2 regions of the Vogesella lacus genome follow, and region 2 is predicted to be linked to the other one. Evidence: riboswitches for the same ligand, from Rfam matches in the RefSeq annotation. Region 2 holds a riboswitch; the other holds the start of a gene.
The links. A riboswitch is a leader RNA that binds a small molecule or an ion and turns the genes downstream of it on or off. The one in region 2 is predicted to bind cobalamin.
Positions count from the first base shown of each region.

Region 1 (7,224 bases), on a different contig from region 2:
ACAAGGCCGCCCGAATGGGCGGCCTTGCTGTCAACAACGCGGCTTGCTTGCCAGCAGCGCTGACTGATTGCAGACGACGCGAGCTGGCACGCTGCGGCGCCATTGCCACAGCACACCGGCGGCAAACGGTAACAGCAGCAGCGTCAGCCACCAGCCGGACAGCGCCGGCGGCTGCGGTTTCAGCAGGATGCCCTGTACCCGCTGCGGCGTTTTCACGGCGGCCTTTTCCAGCACATCGGCCACCGCTTGCGGCATCGGCATGCCGGGCGGAACCGCCGAACGTGGTGCCGGCAAGCTCGCACCGGCGGCCTGACGGCTGACGCCGCGCACCTTGTCGGCGCTGGTCTGCCGGGCTGTCACAGGCTTGGCTGCAAGCGGCACGGCCTCGCCCAGCTGCTGGCGCACCCAGTCGCGTACCACTGTCAGTTCGGTCGGCAAGGCCGCCTGCTGCGTGAGTTCGCGATAGCGTGCGGCCAGGGTTTGCTGTGTGGCGGCGTCCGGCTGCCAGTGGCCGTGGCGCTGCGCCTGGATCAGCCGCTCCAGCGTCTGCGCATAGGCTTGCGGGTGGCTGCGCAGCCACTCGGGGATGCCTTGCTGGTGTTTGTCGGCCACCAGCACATCGTAAAAGCCCTGCCAGTGGTCGGCGCGCACGCTGTCGCTGACGATGCTCTGCCAGCCCCAGCTGTTTTGCACCGCCTTCAGCACCTGCAGCGTGCCGGCATAGCCTTCGGCCTTCAGCGCGCGGATCCAGCCCGGATGCAGGTAACGGCTTTGCATCTCCAGCGCGATGCTGTCTTGTGCGCTCTGGCTGTAAGGCTCGTCGGCGTTTTGCAGCTGATTGACGTACAGCGCCAGCGGCTCGGCCTTGCCGGCCACGCGTGCGGCGGCGGCGAGGCCACCCAGATACTGGAAAGGGTCATCCGAGGTGACCATGCCGTACAGGTGCGAGCTGCGCGCCATGATGGCGGCGTCGGTACGCTTGAGGCGCGCCGACAGCGTGGCGATCGCCGTCGCTTCGTCCAGCCCGGTCACCGCCTCACCGGCCAGATACGGCTGGCTCAGGCGGCGCAGGAACAGCTGGCCGAGGCGGGCATCTTCGCGCTGCAGGCGGCCATCCTGCACCGCCGCGTCGATGCCGGTGCCGTAGTCGCCGATCGGGTTGCCGAACACGCGTGCCTGCCCCAGCGCCGCAGCCAAGGTTGGCCGCACGCCGCGTTTGCCCAGCTCTTGGCTAACCTCACGGCTGTGGCGCGCGATATTGCCGTCCGGCTCGGCCTGGCTGACCGCCGTCACCGCCTGATCGAGCAAGGCCATCAGGGCGGGAAACTGGTCGCGGTAAGAGCCGGTAATGCTCAGCATCACGTCCACGCGCGGGCGGCCGAGTTCGGCCACGGGGATTACCTCCAGCCGCGTCGGACGGCCGGCGTTATCCCAGATTGGCCGCACACCGAGCGCCACCAGTGCCTGCGCTTCCATGATGCCCTGATGGCGCAGCGTCTCGCCGGCCCACAGCGACAGCGCCAGCTGCTGCGGCTCGCGGCCAACGTTGGCCGCACGCCATTGCTGCAGCCAGTTGCCGAACAGCAATTGCGCCACGGTGTAAGCCTGGCGCGTCGGCAGGCGGCTGGGGTCAAGGCCGGTCAGGTTGCGGCCGGTCGGCAGGCTGTCGGGGTTGCGGATCGGGTCGCCACCATAGGCTGCGGCGACAAAGCGTCCGTCCAGCGCGGCCAACAGGCCCGGCAGCTCGTTTTCCTGCTGCAGCAAGGCATCGAGGCGTTGCGCCTCTTGCGCCAGCTGCAACAGCGCTTCGCTGTCGATGCCGCGTTCGCCGGCGCGATTCGGCACTGCATTGCCCTGGCCTTCACGGCGCAAGTCGAGCCGGCTGGCCGCCTCGGCGTCGCTCAGCGCCAGTTGCAGCCAGCGCATCGGCCGCGACTGCGCGATCTTGTCCTGATCGAGCAAGAAGGCCTCGTCCACGTCCTCGCCCAGCGCATCCAAGAGCGGCGTGCGCAGCATCTGCAGGATGATCTTCTGCCGCAGCGCCGCCTCCGGCACCTGACCGTAGCTGGCAAGGCCTTGCGGCTGGCTGCTGTGGGCGAGCTGGTCCAGCCACGGGTGCAGCGCCTCAAGGAAGTCGTCCAGCCGTGCGCGCACCTGTTCTTCGGTCCACTTGAGGTCGTGATGCAGGCGTTCGGACACGATCAGGCCGACCACGCGTTCGGCCGCCTGCTGCTTGGTCGGGCCGTTGTCGGCAATCGCGTACTCGTGCATCAGCTCGTGCAGCTCGTGCATGCCCGGCGACAGGCCGGTGGTGGCGAATACCGGCGTGCGGTGGCTGAGCATCAGCGCACGGCCACGACGTTTGGCGGTCAGTGCCTCGCCGAGGTTATCCACAATGTAGGGGTAAATCACCGGTACATCACCCAGCGGCAGCAGCGCGTCATCCAGCACATCCAGCGCGCGCGATTTGCCGTTGGCCCATTCCTGCGTGCCGTGGGTGCCGAAGTGGATCAGCGCCTGCGCCTGCTGCGCCCACAGATACACCGCCAGATAGTGGTGCGACAGCGGCTGGCGGCTGCGGTGCATGAAGGGATTGCTGCCGCGATGCAGGGTTTCCTCGCGCGGCGGCTGCGGCAAGACCGACAGTTGGCCGCGTTGCAGGCGCGGAATCACGAATACCGGCTCGCCCTGCCAGCTCACCACATAGCGGCTGGATTCCGGCTCGCCCCAGCGGCTTTTGATGCGTTCGCGCTGGGCGGATGGCAGGTTTTGCCACCACTGGCGGTACTGGCGCACGGGCAGGGCGGCGGCCTGATTATTGCGCAGCAGGCCGAGCAGATCGCTGCCCTCGTAATAGGCGGCCAATAGCGGCTTGAGGCTGTCTATCCAGCCTTGCTCGGCCAGCGGCGTCACGCGGTAACCGTTGGCCGCAAGGCCCTGGCTGACGGTTTCGAGGCTGCGCGGCACGTTGAGGAAGGACGCGCCAAAGTGATTGCCGCCCGGCGGGTAGTTGTAAACCATGGCCACCAGCTGGCGTTGTGCGCGTGGCAGATCAGCCAGCTGGATCAGCCGCTTGGCCTTGGCGGCAACGGCATCGGCCTGACGGGCGATCAGCTCGGTCTTGCGGCCGCCCTCCTGCAAGGCGGTGACCAGCATCGGGTCGATGGCACCGGCGGCCTCGGGCTGCACCAGATAAAACGGCGTATCCGACAGCTTGAGGCCGTTGCCATCGGCCTGCCAGCTGGCGGCATCGCCGTGGCGATAGGGCTGGGTGGCCAGCACCGGCACGCCCCAGCGCAAGAACAAGGGCTGCAGGGCGGCGGCCTGTGTCACCAGCTGATGCAGCACCAGCACGCGCGGATGCGCCTGCTCGCCCTGGCCCAGCAGGCTTTCCAGCCCCTTGGCGTCCAGTTGCTGGCCGAAGACGGCATAGGCAAACAGCCCTTGCTGGCGGAAGCGGCGCAGCCAGTCATCCAGCCAGGCGGTTTCGCCGTTAACAAAATGGTGGCGATGCACGAGCACTGCCACCGCTGCTTGGCCGCGCAGCGCGGTCTGGCTTTGCCGCCACGTTTCCAGCTGGCGGCTGTCGGCAAACAGCGCCGGTGCGTCGGGGTGATACAGCGCCTGCCGTGGCAGGGGCTGTGGCGGTGGCTCGCTGGCGGCGAAGCTGTCCGGCTGGCCGGCTGCCAGCCAGCGTTTGGCGTAGGCGAGGGCATGGCGGGTGTTGGCCGCACCGCCGGCCGCCAGCCAGGCGGCTTGCTGCTCGCCGGCCTTGCGGCCAACCCTGGCGTCCGGCGCGATCCACACCAGCGGCTTGCCACTGGCCTGCAGCTGGCTGCCGAAGGATTGCTGCAGACGCTGCAACACCGACTCGTGCGGCACATCCAGCCACACCAGATCGGCCTTGGCCAGCGCCTTGGCCAGCGCGGCGCGTTCGCCCTCCAGCCGTACAGGGTTGGCCGCGAGCGGATGATCGAGGCTGGCAAACTGCCAGCCCTGGGTGCGCGCTTCGTTTTCGACCAGCGCGGTGCGCGCGGCCGGGGTGATGTCCACCGTCAGCCATAACAGGCGCTGCGCCAGCGCCTGTTGCCCGGCCAGCAAGAGGCAGAGCGCGAGGCCGGTGCAAAATGCTTGCAGTCTCACTTGGCGGCCCCGTCTTCCGGCACATAGATGATGCTGCCGTCCGCCAGGCGGTAGGCGACCCCGGCGCGCACGCCGTCGCCCTGCTGCAGGCTGCCGCTGCCCTGATAACGGATTTTCTGGCCGTCCTGTTCGATGGTCAGCTCGACCTTGCCGGGCTGATTGCTGTGCTGCTGATTGAAGCTGACGGCCGCCAAGAGGGCAACGATCAGCACCAGAAACACATCGACCAGATTGATGGCCGACAGCATCGGATCATCGTCTTCCTCGGCGAGGATGTTCAGCTCGGGGCGGCTCATGCGGCCTCCTGACGGCGGCGGATGGCCACCAGCTCGGCCAAGAGCCAGCGACGGCGCACCGAGTACAGCACCAGGCCCAGCGAGGCGGTGGCCAGCGCCAGCACCACGCCGGCAAAGGCATTGCTGAACACCGCCAGCGCGGCATGGCCTTCACCGCCGGATACCGACTGCAGCGCCGGCCCCAGCGGAATCATGGTGGCGATCAGGCCCAGCATAGGCGTGACGCGCGCCAAGAGACGCAGAGGCTCGAGGCGGGCCAGAATCGCCAGCTCGACTTCGTCGATGGCAAGGTTGGCCGCCTGCGGCAGCAGGCTGATGCCGCGCCGGCGCTGCCAGCCTTCCATCACGACCACGCCGCTCATCCACAGCGCGTACAACAGGGTGGCCAGCAGCAAGGCGAGCACCGGCAGCAGCAGCCATTGCATCAGCTGCAGCAGATTGGCTTCCAGCATGGTGACTCCTTACAGCGTGACAGCAGGGAAACGCGGACGGATGGTCACCGTCTTGCGGGTGCTGCCGGCGCTCCACTGCAGGCGCAGCTGCTTGAGGCCGGGGTAGCGCGCGAAGGCCGGCACCGCCAGCGATTTCAGCGCGGCGGCCTCCTTGCACTGGTAAACCAGTTTGACGCGGAGATTGTCGATGTCACGGCCAGCGGCCGGCTTGACGATGTCGGGGGTGATCTCGTGCTGGTTCAGCACGCAACCGGCTTCGGCCGCCGGCGTCAGCAAGTCGCCAGGGGTGGCCATCTGCGCGACAAAGTCTTGCCACAGTTTTTGCTGGGCATCGCCCTTGGGCGGGTAGTCGTAGCCGAGAAAGCTTTCCAGCGGAATCTCCAGCTGGACAGTCAGCGTCTGGCCGGCCAGTTCGGCGCGGGCGGTGCCGTGGCCGTGGGTGTGATTGCCGTGGGCAAAAGCGGTGGCAGGAATGAGGGCGGCGGCCAGCAGGCAGCCAGCCACGGGCGCAACAAGGCGCAGGCTTGCGAAAGTCATGGGTATTACCGGACAGGGGTTGCCACTGGCCGTCCTCCCCGACGGCAACCGGGCCTAAGGCCGGACGTGATCCGGCCACTTCGCTGGCCGGTATCCGGGCTATGGCGCACGCTCCGTCGCCTTCCCGGTGGCGCTTGCGGCGCGCAGCCAGTGGCTGGGATGAGGGATCGGGCTGCAGGGCAGCCGGCCATGTACCGTTGCGGGGGCAGCACGGCTTGGGGCTGACCTTGCGGCCAACCTTGCCGTTTCCCGTTTAACTGCAGCCATCGAACGGGCCGCGAGCACCAACGCGGCGCGGATGGTAGCGTGTTGGCCGCGGTTTGTCATGGTTGCACTGTGGCGATATCGATAATCACCACACGTACTGCTGTCGGGATTTTGCTATTGAAATGAGAACTGTTATCAAATAACATTGTTACTTTATTACATAAATCCAGGAGCCCATCATGCAGAAAAACCTGCATCCGCAAAACTACCGCACCGTGCTGTTCTACGACACCGGTGCCAAGGAAGGCTGGTTGATCCGCTCGTGCGCGCCGACCCGCGACACCCTGCAATGGCATGACGGCGAAACCTATCCGGTGATGTATCTGGATACCTCGGCCGCCTCGCATCCGGTATTTACCGGCAAGGCACGCGAGATCCACACCGAAGGCCGCGCCAGCCAGTTCATGGCGCGTTTCGGCAAGCTGATTCCGGGCAGCCGTCAGGCCTGAAACGGCTGACTCAGTCCGGCGGCTGATGCCAGGCCTGCTGATCCTGTTGTTGCAGTGCGGCTCGCGCGGCGGCCGGGGTATCGGCGTTTTGCAAAAAGGCATCCAGCGAGATGCCGGCCGGCCAGGCGCTATCGTTGTCTTGCAGGCTGGTGATGCGGTCGATGCGGAAGTGGCGGTAATCGCCGCGCAGCAGACACCAGGCGGCCAGCGTCCAGCGGTCGCCCCAGAAAAACAGGCCCAGCGGCGCGAGCGTGCGCTGGCTGGGCTGGCCGTGCTGGTCCAGATAGTCGATGTCCACGCACTGGCGTGCGCCGATGGCGGCGCGTAGTGGCGCCAGTTTTTCGCGCGGATAATGCTGGCCGCTCGGGGCATACAAGGGCACCGGTGCCAGCCCGGCGCTGCCCAGCACGGCATGAATCTTGGCCAGCGCACTGGCGGCATCGCCGGCCAGCTCGCTATCGGCCCAGCCGGCCAGCAAGCGGCCTGCGGCCTCGAGCGCGGCCAGCTCGCCAGCAGAAAAACTCAGGGGTGGCGGGGTAAAGCCGGCCTCCAGCCAATAGCCTTCACCGGCCTCGCCATTTACCGGCGCACCGCTGGCCTGCAGATCGGCCATATCGCGATACACGGTGCGTACTGACACCTCCAGCCACTGCGCGAGCTGCTGCGCCGTGGTGCGACGGCGGCCACGCAACAGCAGCAGGATCTGCAGCAGACGGTCGGCGCGGCGCATATCAGGATGCCGGCCGCGCCAGCGTCAGCGCCTGTTGCAGATAGTCGGCGCAGGGCAGGCGGTCGATATCGGCGACGCTGACAAACTTCAGATGTCGCCGCCCTTTGCCCTTGCCTTGCAGCAGGCCGTGCACATCGGCCAGTTGCGCGCCGGCGCTGAATTCCAGCGTCACATGCTGGCGGTAGACAAACAGGCCACAGAAAGCCTGGCCGCAGGCAAACAGGATGCCGCCGTATTTGACCTCCTCGCTGATGGCCGGATCCAGCGCGAGGATTTGCCGGCGCAAGGCCAGCACGATGGCAGCCTGCTCGGGCTGCTGTTGTTGCCAGTCGTCCAGCAATTGCCGGACA
Region 1 covers NZ_CEETQT010000013.1:52,903-60,126, forward strand. Annotated here, with positions in the region: gene cobN (cobaltochelatase subunit CobN) at 31-4,143, opposite strand; gene ACZ9W6_RS15965 (DUF2149 domain-containing protein) at 4,140-4,439, opposite strand; gene ACZ9W6_RS15970 (hypothetical protein) at 4,436-4,891, opposite strand; gene ACZ9W6_RS15975 (ZrgA family zinc uptake protein) at 4,901-5,428, opposite strand; cobalamin riboswitch at 5,497-5,732, opposite strand; gene ACZ9W6_RS15980 (type B 50S ribosomal protein L31) at 5,875-6,144, shown strand; gene ACZ9W6_RS15985 (helix-turn-helix transcriptional regulator) at 6,155-6,874, opposite strand; gene ACZ9W6_RS15990 (DUF1801 domain-containing protein) at 6,876-7,224, opposite strand, start outside.
Region 1: it holds a riboswitch for cobalamin, as region 2 does, so the genes downstream of both, ACZ9W6_RS15975 (ZrgA family zinc uptake protein) here and ACZ9W6_RS03925 (TonB-dependent receptor domain-containing protein) in region 2, are expected to answer to the same signal.

Region 2 (7,224 bases):
GCCGGCAACTCTTGCCCGGCCTCGACAAGCCCCCAGCTGGCCGGACGGCGCTGGCTGTGGTGGGCGATGCGTGCCAGAAAAGCGGCATCCGTGCGCCGCTCGGCTGTCGCGATATACGTCACCGGGCCGGCATGCGCGAGCGCCAGATTTTCAGCGTGGCGGCTCTTGCCGCTACGCGCACCACCACTGATCAGATGTCGCATGGCTGACTCCTGTAAAAAAGCCTCCCCCGACACGGGGAAGGCCTGTTGCCGCTTGCGGCCAACCTTGGGTAAGGGTTGGCCGCAACGTCCGGCTTATTGCGCGTAACGCACACCGACAAACCAGCCGCGACGTGGCTGGCTGTAGTCTTTGGTGGTTTCATAACGCTTGTCGGTGACATTGCTGAGCTTGCCCTGCAGCGTCCAGTTGCGCGCCAGTTCGTGCTCAACCGCCAGATTCAGCACGCCATAGCCACCCAGGAAGTCGGTATTGGCATTGCTGGTCGGACGTTGGCCGCTGGCCACCAGTTGCGCGGTGTAACGGGTACGGTCCTGCTGCAGGGTGGCATTGATGCCGCCGTGCAGTTTGGCACGATACACCAGCAGCTTACCGCTGTTTTCGTCACGCGCGCGCTGGTTGGTGAGGTTGGCGCTCAGACCGAAGTTACCCCACTGCTGGCCGGCTTCGATGGTCTGGCCGATGATGCGTGCCTTTTCCAGATTATCCACGGTAGACCAGTCGGCAGTGCCGGCGATCAGGTTGCGGATATGGTTGTCAAAAGCGGTCACGCGCAGATGGCTACCGCCCTGACGCCAGTGCACGGCCAGTTCGCGGTTGCTGGCTTCTTCCGGCTTCAGGTTCGGGTTGCCCTGATAGCCGAAGGCCAGTGGCCAGTACAGATCATTAAAGGTCGGCGCCTTGAAAGCCGTGCCGTAGGCCGCACGCAGCAACAGCGACGGCGTCAGCTGGTAGCCGTAGCCGATCTGGCCGGTGGTCTTGCCGCCAAACTGCGAGTTGTCGTCATGACGCAGGCTACCCTGCAGACGATGGGCACCGAATTCGCCCTGATAGCCGGCGTACACCGCATCCACGGTGCGACGGTTCTGGCTGTAGGCCGTCGTGCTGTACACGCGCTGCAGCAGGTGGTTGGCACCCAGCGTCAGCTGGCCGGCGGAGGCCAGATCCAGCTGGTTGTTCCACTGCCATTCTTGCTGGCGAGTCTCGAACTGGCTGCTGGCCACGGCAAAGTTGCCATTGGTGAAATTGCGCGATTTGTCGCTGCTGTTGATATAGCGCAGCGAGCTGGTCCAGCGCTCGGAAACGCGGTTTTTCAGCTCGACAGACTGGCCAGCCAAGCGAGAACGCGACTCGTCGGCCGCCTTGGCAGACTGGTCGTACTCGTTGCGGGCTTCGGACTGGTACAGATTGAAGCCCAGGCTGTGACCGGCGGCCAGCTGATGCTCGGCACTGACGGTATAGGTGGTGTTTTCAAAACCGTCGCGGTCGGCGTTGTACTTCGGATTGTCGGCATTACGCGCCGAGATACCGTCGGTCTTGTTGTGGTCTACACCCAGATTGAAGCGGGTCTGACCCACTTCACCGGCAAAGCCCAGACCAAACACGCGCTTGCCTTCGGCACCCACGCCTGCATTGAAGCGCAGCGCTGGCGCGCCCTTGCCGCGCTTGGTGAAGATCTGCACCACGCCACCGATGGCATCGGCACCGTACAGGCTGGAGGCCGGGCCGCGCAGGATTTCCACGCGCTCGATGCTGTCCAGCGAGATGTTTTCCAGCGAAGTGGTACCGGCCGTCGCCGACAGCACGCGCATGCCGTCAATCAGCACCAGCGTCTGCTTGGCGGTGGCGCCACGCAGCATCAGGCTGGAGGACTTGCCTTCGCCGCCATTGCTGTAAAACTCGACACCCGCCTGCTCGGCCAGGAGTTGCGCCACGGTCAGGCTGCCGCTCTGGCTGATTTCTTCCTGGCCCAGTACGGTCACATCGGACAGCACCTTGCTGACCGGGGTCGCGGTACGGGTGGCAGTAACGACAACTGCGTCGAGCTGGGTCGGGGTCTGGGCCAGGGCGGCCGGGGCACATGCCAGCGCTACCAGCGCGGCCAGGGGTTTGTTCTTGAACATGTTCACACTCCGGATTTATGGAAACGGGAGTGCGGAGAAATACAGGACTGCAGGATGATGGGTCGCGGCTGCGGCCAACGTGCTGTCTGATCGCCTCCCCGCGATACTCCAGGCGGGCGCATTCCACAGCACCCGATGCAGGCCGGTCTCCGGGCTGGGTCTTGCGGTGGCACACCTTCCCGTCTGGCGACAGTGGTTTTCGTGCGACCTGGGCCTTGCGGCCAGACCTTACCGTTGCGGGGGCAGCGCCGGATTTACACCGGCTTCCCAGTTTCACCCGGCCTATGATGGAACATCAGCCGGGCACCTGCAGGGCGACGATTATACCTGCAGCACGACTTGCGCGCTGCACAATGCGCAAGCCTGCCGGTTTGCACTGGCTGCCAAGCTGGCGTAAGGTCTGGCCATCGTGCCTCCCGCCAGGCCAACCGCATTCAAGGAATCAGCACCATGTCGCGCATCCCCGCTCCCGATCTTTCCGCCGGCCGCGCCGCCGAGGCCCGCCAGTCGCAACTGACCAAGCCGGCAGGCAGCCTCGGCAAGCTCGAGCAGCTGGCCTGCCAGCTGGCCGCACTGCAAGGCCGTGACATTCCGCGGCCGCTGTCGCCGGCCATCTGTGTGTTTGCTGCCGATCACGGCGTCTGTGCCGAAGGCGTGTCGGCCTTTCCGTCCTCGGTGACGGCGGCGATGGTCGCCAACTTCGTCAATGGCGGCGCCGCCATCAGTGTGCTGGCACGGCAGAATCAGGCGCGGCTCGAGGTGGTGGATGTCGGCGTCGTGGGCGACTTGTCGGCGCTGGAAGACGTGGTACAGGCCAAGATCGCCGAAGGCAGCGGCAATATCCGCCGACAAGCCGCGATGACGACCGCCCAGTGCGAGGCCGCGCTTGAGGTTGGCCGCAACGCCGCGCGCCGCGCGATTGCCGACGGGGCCAATCTGCTGATTGCCGGCGATATGGGCATCGGCAATACCACGCCGTCTGCCGCGTTGATCTGCCGCCTTGGCGGCCATGCGCCCGACCAGATCGTGGGCCGCGGCACCGGTATCGATGATGCCCACCTCGCCATCAAACGTCAGGTGGTCAGCGATGCGCTGGCCCGGGTGAAGAATCAATCACTGGATGGTGCCGAGCTGCTGGCCGAGCTGGGCGGCCTCGAAATCGCCGCCATGGCCGGCTTTTACCTCGAAGGTGCCGAACAGGGCGTGCCGCTGCTGCTGGATGGTTTCATCAGCACCGCTGCCGCACTGGCCGCCTGCCATATCGACCCGGCGCTCAAGCCCTGGCTGCTGGCCAGCCATTGCTCGCAGGAAACCGGCCACGCCCAGGCGCTGGCTGACCTGCAACTAACGGCGCTGATCGACCTCGGCCTGCGTCTGGGCGAAGGCTCGGGCGCGGCGATTGCCCTGCCGCTGTTGCAGCAGGCGATTGCGCTGCATGCCGGCATGGCCACCTTTGCCGAGGCCGGTGTCGCCGGCAAGAGCGCATGAATCCTTACACCCTGACCCTGCTGCGCCACGGCCAGATCGACCATCAAGGCCGGCTGGTTGGCCGCAGCGATCTGCCGCTGACCGCCCAAGGCCTCATCGACATGCAGCAAAGCTGGCAAAAGCTGACGGCGCTGGCACCGGTAACCAGCATGGCCAGCTCGCCGCTGCTGCGTTGCCGCGAGTTCGCGGTCAAGCAGGCGCTGCAATGCCGGGTGCCGCTGCATGTGTCGCCGGCGCTGGCCGAATGTGATTTCGGCAGCTGGGAAGGGCGGGCACTGGCCGAGATCAATGCCGAAACACCAGACTGGTCGCTGCTGATGATGCGCGGCCTACTGACGCCCGAGGGCGGCGAATCGTTCGAGTTGTTCCGCACCCGCGTGCTGGCCGGCTTTGCCGACTGGCTGCGCGAGGCACGCGGCAGCCATCGTGTGCTGGTCAGCCACGGCGGCGTGATCAGTGTGCTGCTGGCCGAGCTGCTGGGCATCGAATTCAGTGCGGCACGGCTGATGGCAGTGCAGCGCGGCGGCTTTGCCCAGCTGTCGATACTCGATGGCCACCCGGCCTATCTGACGCGGCTGGAATCACCGGGCCACTAGCCCGCTACCCACATTCTGCCCACGGCTTTCTCTCACCCTATCCACAGACTTATCCACAGCATGCGCGCGCTGATTCTTGCCATCCAGTTCCTCACCCGTTTACCCACCCCGCAGCTGGCCAGCTTTGATCCGGCCTGGCTGGCCGATGCCGCCCGCTGGTTTGCGCCGGTCGGCGTGCTGGTCGGGGCGATAGTCTGGCTTGCGGTGGCGGCCGGCAGTCTCGTCGACCCATGGTTGGCCGCATTGGCCGGCCTGCTGGCCTGGCTGTGGGTAACCGGCGGCCTGCATATTGATGGTCTGGCGGATCTGGCCGATGCGCAGGGTGCCGCGCATCGCTCGCGCGAACGGTTTCTGGAAGTACTGAAAGACCCGCATCTGGGCAGTTTCGGTGTGCTGGCACTGGCCAGCCAGCTGCTGGTGAAGCTGGTACTGCTGATGCTGCTGGCCAAGACGACAGCCAACGCCGGTAAAGATATCCACAGCCTGCTGCCGCTCCTATTGATTCCGGCCTGGGCGAGGCTGTTTACCGTTGCGTGGTCTGCCACCCTGCCCAGCCTGGCGGCCGGCAGCGGCGAGCGTTTTGCCTGGCGCAGCCACTGGCCGAGCTTCTGGCTGGCAGCCGGCTTGCTGGCCATTGCCAGCTATCTGCTGGCACCGGTTCTGCTGCTGGCCCCGCTGAGCGGGCTGTTGTGGTGGGCGTATCTGAAACGGAAACTCGGCGGCATGACCGGCGATTGTCTGGGTGCCGGCATCGAGGTATGCGAAAGCCTGATGCTGCTGTTGTGGCTATTGGCGCTGCAATAAGCGCGGATCAGTCCTCGCGTGGTGCGCGCAACACCTCGACCGACACCACGCGGTACAAGGTCTCGTCAGCCTCGTAGAAGCAATAGCCATTACGACCATGACGCTTCACCTCGTACATGGCGCGGTCGGCAGCATTGCGCAACTCGTCGGCGCGGCGGCCATGTTGCGGAAACAGCGCGATGCCGATACTGCAGCCGACATAGTCCTGCTTGCCCGGGCCTATGCTTATCCACTGGCCGACTTCACGAATGATGCGGCTGGCCAGCTCGGCAAGCTGGCCGCGATCTCCCAGCTCGACCACCAGCAGGAATTCATCGCCGCCCAGCCGCGCCAGCATATCGCCCGGCGCACGGAACAGGCCCAGCCGGCGCGCAATCTCCACCAGCACCTGATCGCCGGCCTCATGCCCCCAGTTATCATTGATGTGCTTGAAGCGGTCGAGGTCCATCATCAGCACCGCCAGACTGCCCTTGCGCATCACCTGCTGTTGCAGGCGCTGCGGCAGCAACATTTCGGCGGCGCGACGATTGTAGATACCGGTCAGATGGTCGTAGTCCGCCTGGCGCTGCATCACCAGCTCGCCCTGCTTGCGGTCGGTAATATCGTAGATCAGCCCCTGGAACAGCGCCTCGCCCTGCTCCTCCCCCGAGTAGGACAGCACCACATGCCGCCACTGACCTTCGTTGGGCTCGGCCAGCTGCAAGTCCTGCATCTGCGGCTGACCCTGCATCACCGCACGCTGCAGCATGCCGTGCAGGCGTTCCGGCTGGGCAAACAGGATGTCCATCCAGTTGTCCTGCACATGCAGATGAAAAGACAACTCACCAAAGGCCGGATTATGCGTCTTGATGCGGCCATCCTTATTGATCAGGAAGATGCCGACGCTGGCCCGCTCGAACATGCCACGCAGGCGGTGTTCAAGCTCGGTAATGTGTTCGCGCAAAGCGCGTTCGCCATTTACCACCAGCTCGACCGTATTCAGCAGGCCGTTGATATCGCGCGTCAGCCGGTACAGCTCGTTGCGCGGTGCTGCGTTGGCCACCGGCAAACGCTCAGGCGAGCCGGGCAGGATCTCGTGCAACTGGCGTGACAAGCGCGTCAGCGGCCGGCTGAACACCATGAATACCGCGGTATACACCACGATGCCGGTCATGATGGACAGCGCAAACAGCCACAAGGCCGCAATACCGGCACCACGACGGGCACTGGCTTGCAAGGCAGGATAGTTCGGGGCGGCGCGCAGTTCGCCGACTTGCTGTTCACGGTTGAACGGGGCAAACAGCGGTTGGGCAACCGGAATGCCATCAAGCTTGCCCTGCGCCACCATCAGGCCATGGTCGCCTTGCAATTGCGCACCGGCCACCAGCTCGCTGGCAGTGAGGCTGCTGACCACATCATTGGCAATCTGGTTATTGCCGGTAAAGGCGGCGATTTCGGCACTCTTGCGTACTGCCTGCACCAACTCCTGCACGATGCGTTCGCCGCTACGGATTTCCTCATCGTAACGCTGCACATAGCTGATCCACGCCACGAGACCGGACAGCAGCAGGGTAGCTGCCGCTACCACCAGCGCGAGGGTCAATTGCACACTGCGATTCATCCGCTACTCCAGTACCAGCAGGACACGCACCGACTTGTCCTTGGGCAGGGCTGCCCGCGAAATGAAGCCGATCGCATTATTACGCCGCCGGACAAAATCAATTACTTCTTGCTCGCTTTCCAGCTTCAGCAAGGGTTTGCTGCGCCCGGCAAACTGCAGCTGCGCCCAATAGGCATCAATCATCGCCAGGTTCTGGCTGGTCAGATGCAGGTAAAAATCGCGGCGCAACTCGGTATCCACCACATCAACCGGCTGCACAAACACGCCAGAGGTCAGCATCAAAGGCTTGCCCAGATAAAGGTTGGCCGCCTGTTTTTTTTCCAGTTCGGGAATATTGCTGCCAGCCCCGGCGATCAGCACGAAATGCGCCTGTGCCGTACCGATCAGCCCCAGCAAGGCCAGCATCATCAACAGGAATCGGGGCATCAAAACACCCCCTGCACAGCGATCGAGACAATACTCTTGCGGATAGCCCCGCTTTCTACCGCATTACCACCGCCGAGCAAGCCGTTGCCATTGGGCCTGCTTTTCAGCTTGTCCCACTGCAATTTCAACGCCATGCCCGGTTTTACATCCCAACGCAGGCCCAGGGTGGTGCTGTGCTGATCGACAC
Region 2 covers NZ_CEETQT010000002.1:341,452-348,675, forward strand. Annotated here, with positions in the region: gene cobU (bifunctional adenosylcobinamide kinase/adenosylcobinamide-phosphate guanylyltransferase) at 1-203, opposite strand, end outside; gene ACZ9W6_RS03925 (TonB-dependent receptor domain-containing protein) at 297-2,123, opposite strand; cobalamin riboswitch at 2,247-2,449, opposite strand; gene cobT (nicotinate-nucleotide--dimethylbenzimidazole phosphoribosyltransferase) at 2,574-3,611, shown strand; gene ACZ9W6_RS03935 (histidine phosphatase family protein) at 3,608-4,207, shown strand; gene ACZ9W6_RS03940 (adenosylcobinamide-GDP ribazoletransferase) at 4,268-5,011, shown strand; gene ACZ9W6_RS03945 (diguanylate cyclase domain-containing protein) at 5,019-6,611, opposite strand; gene ACZ9W6_RS03950 (hypothetical protein) at 6,615-7,037, opposite strand; gene ACZ9W6_RS03955 (hypothetical protein) at 7,037-7,224, opposite strand, start outside.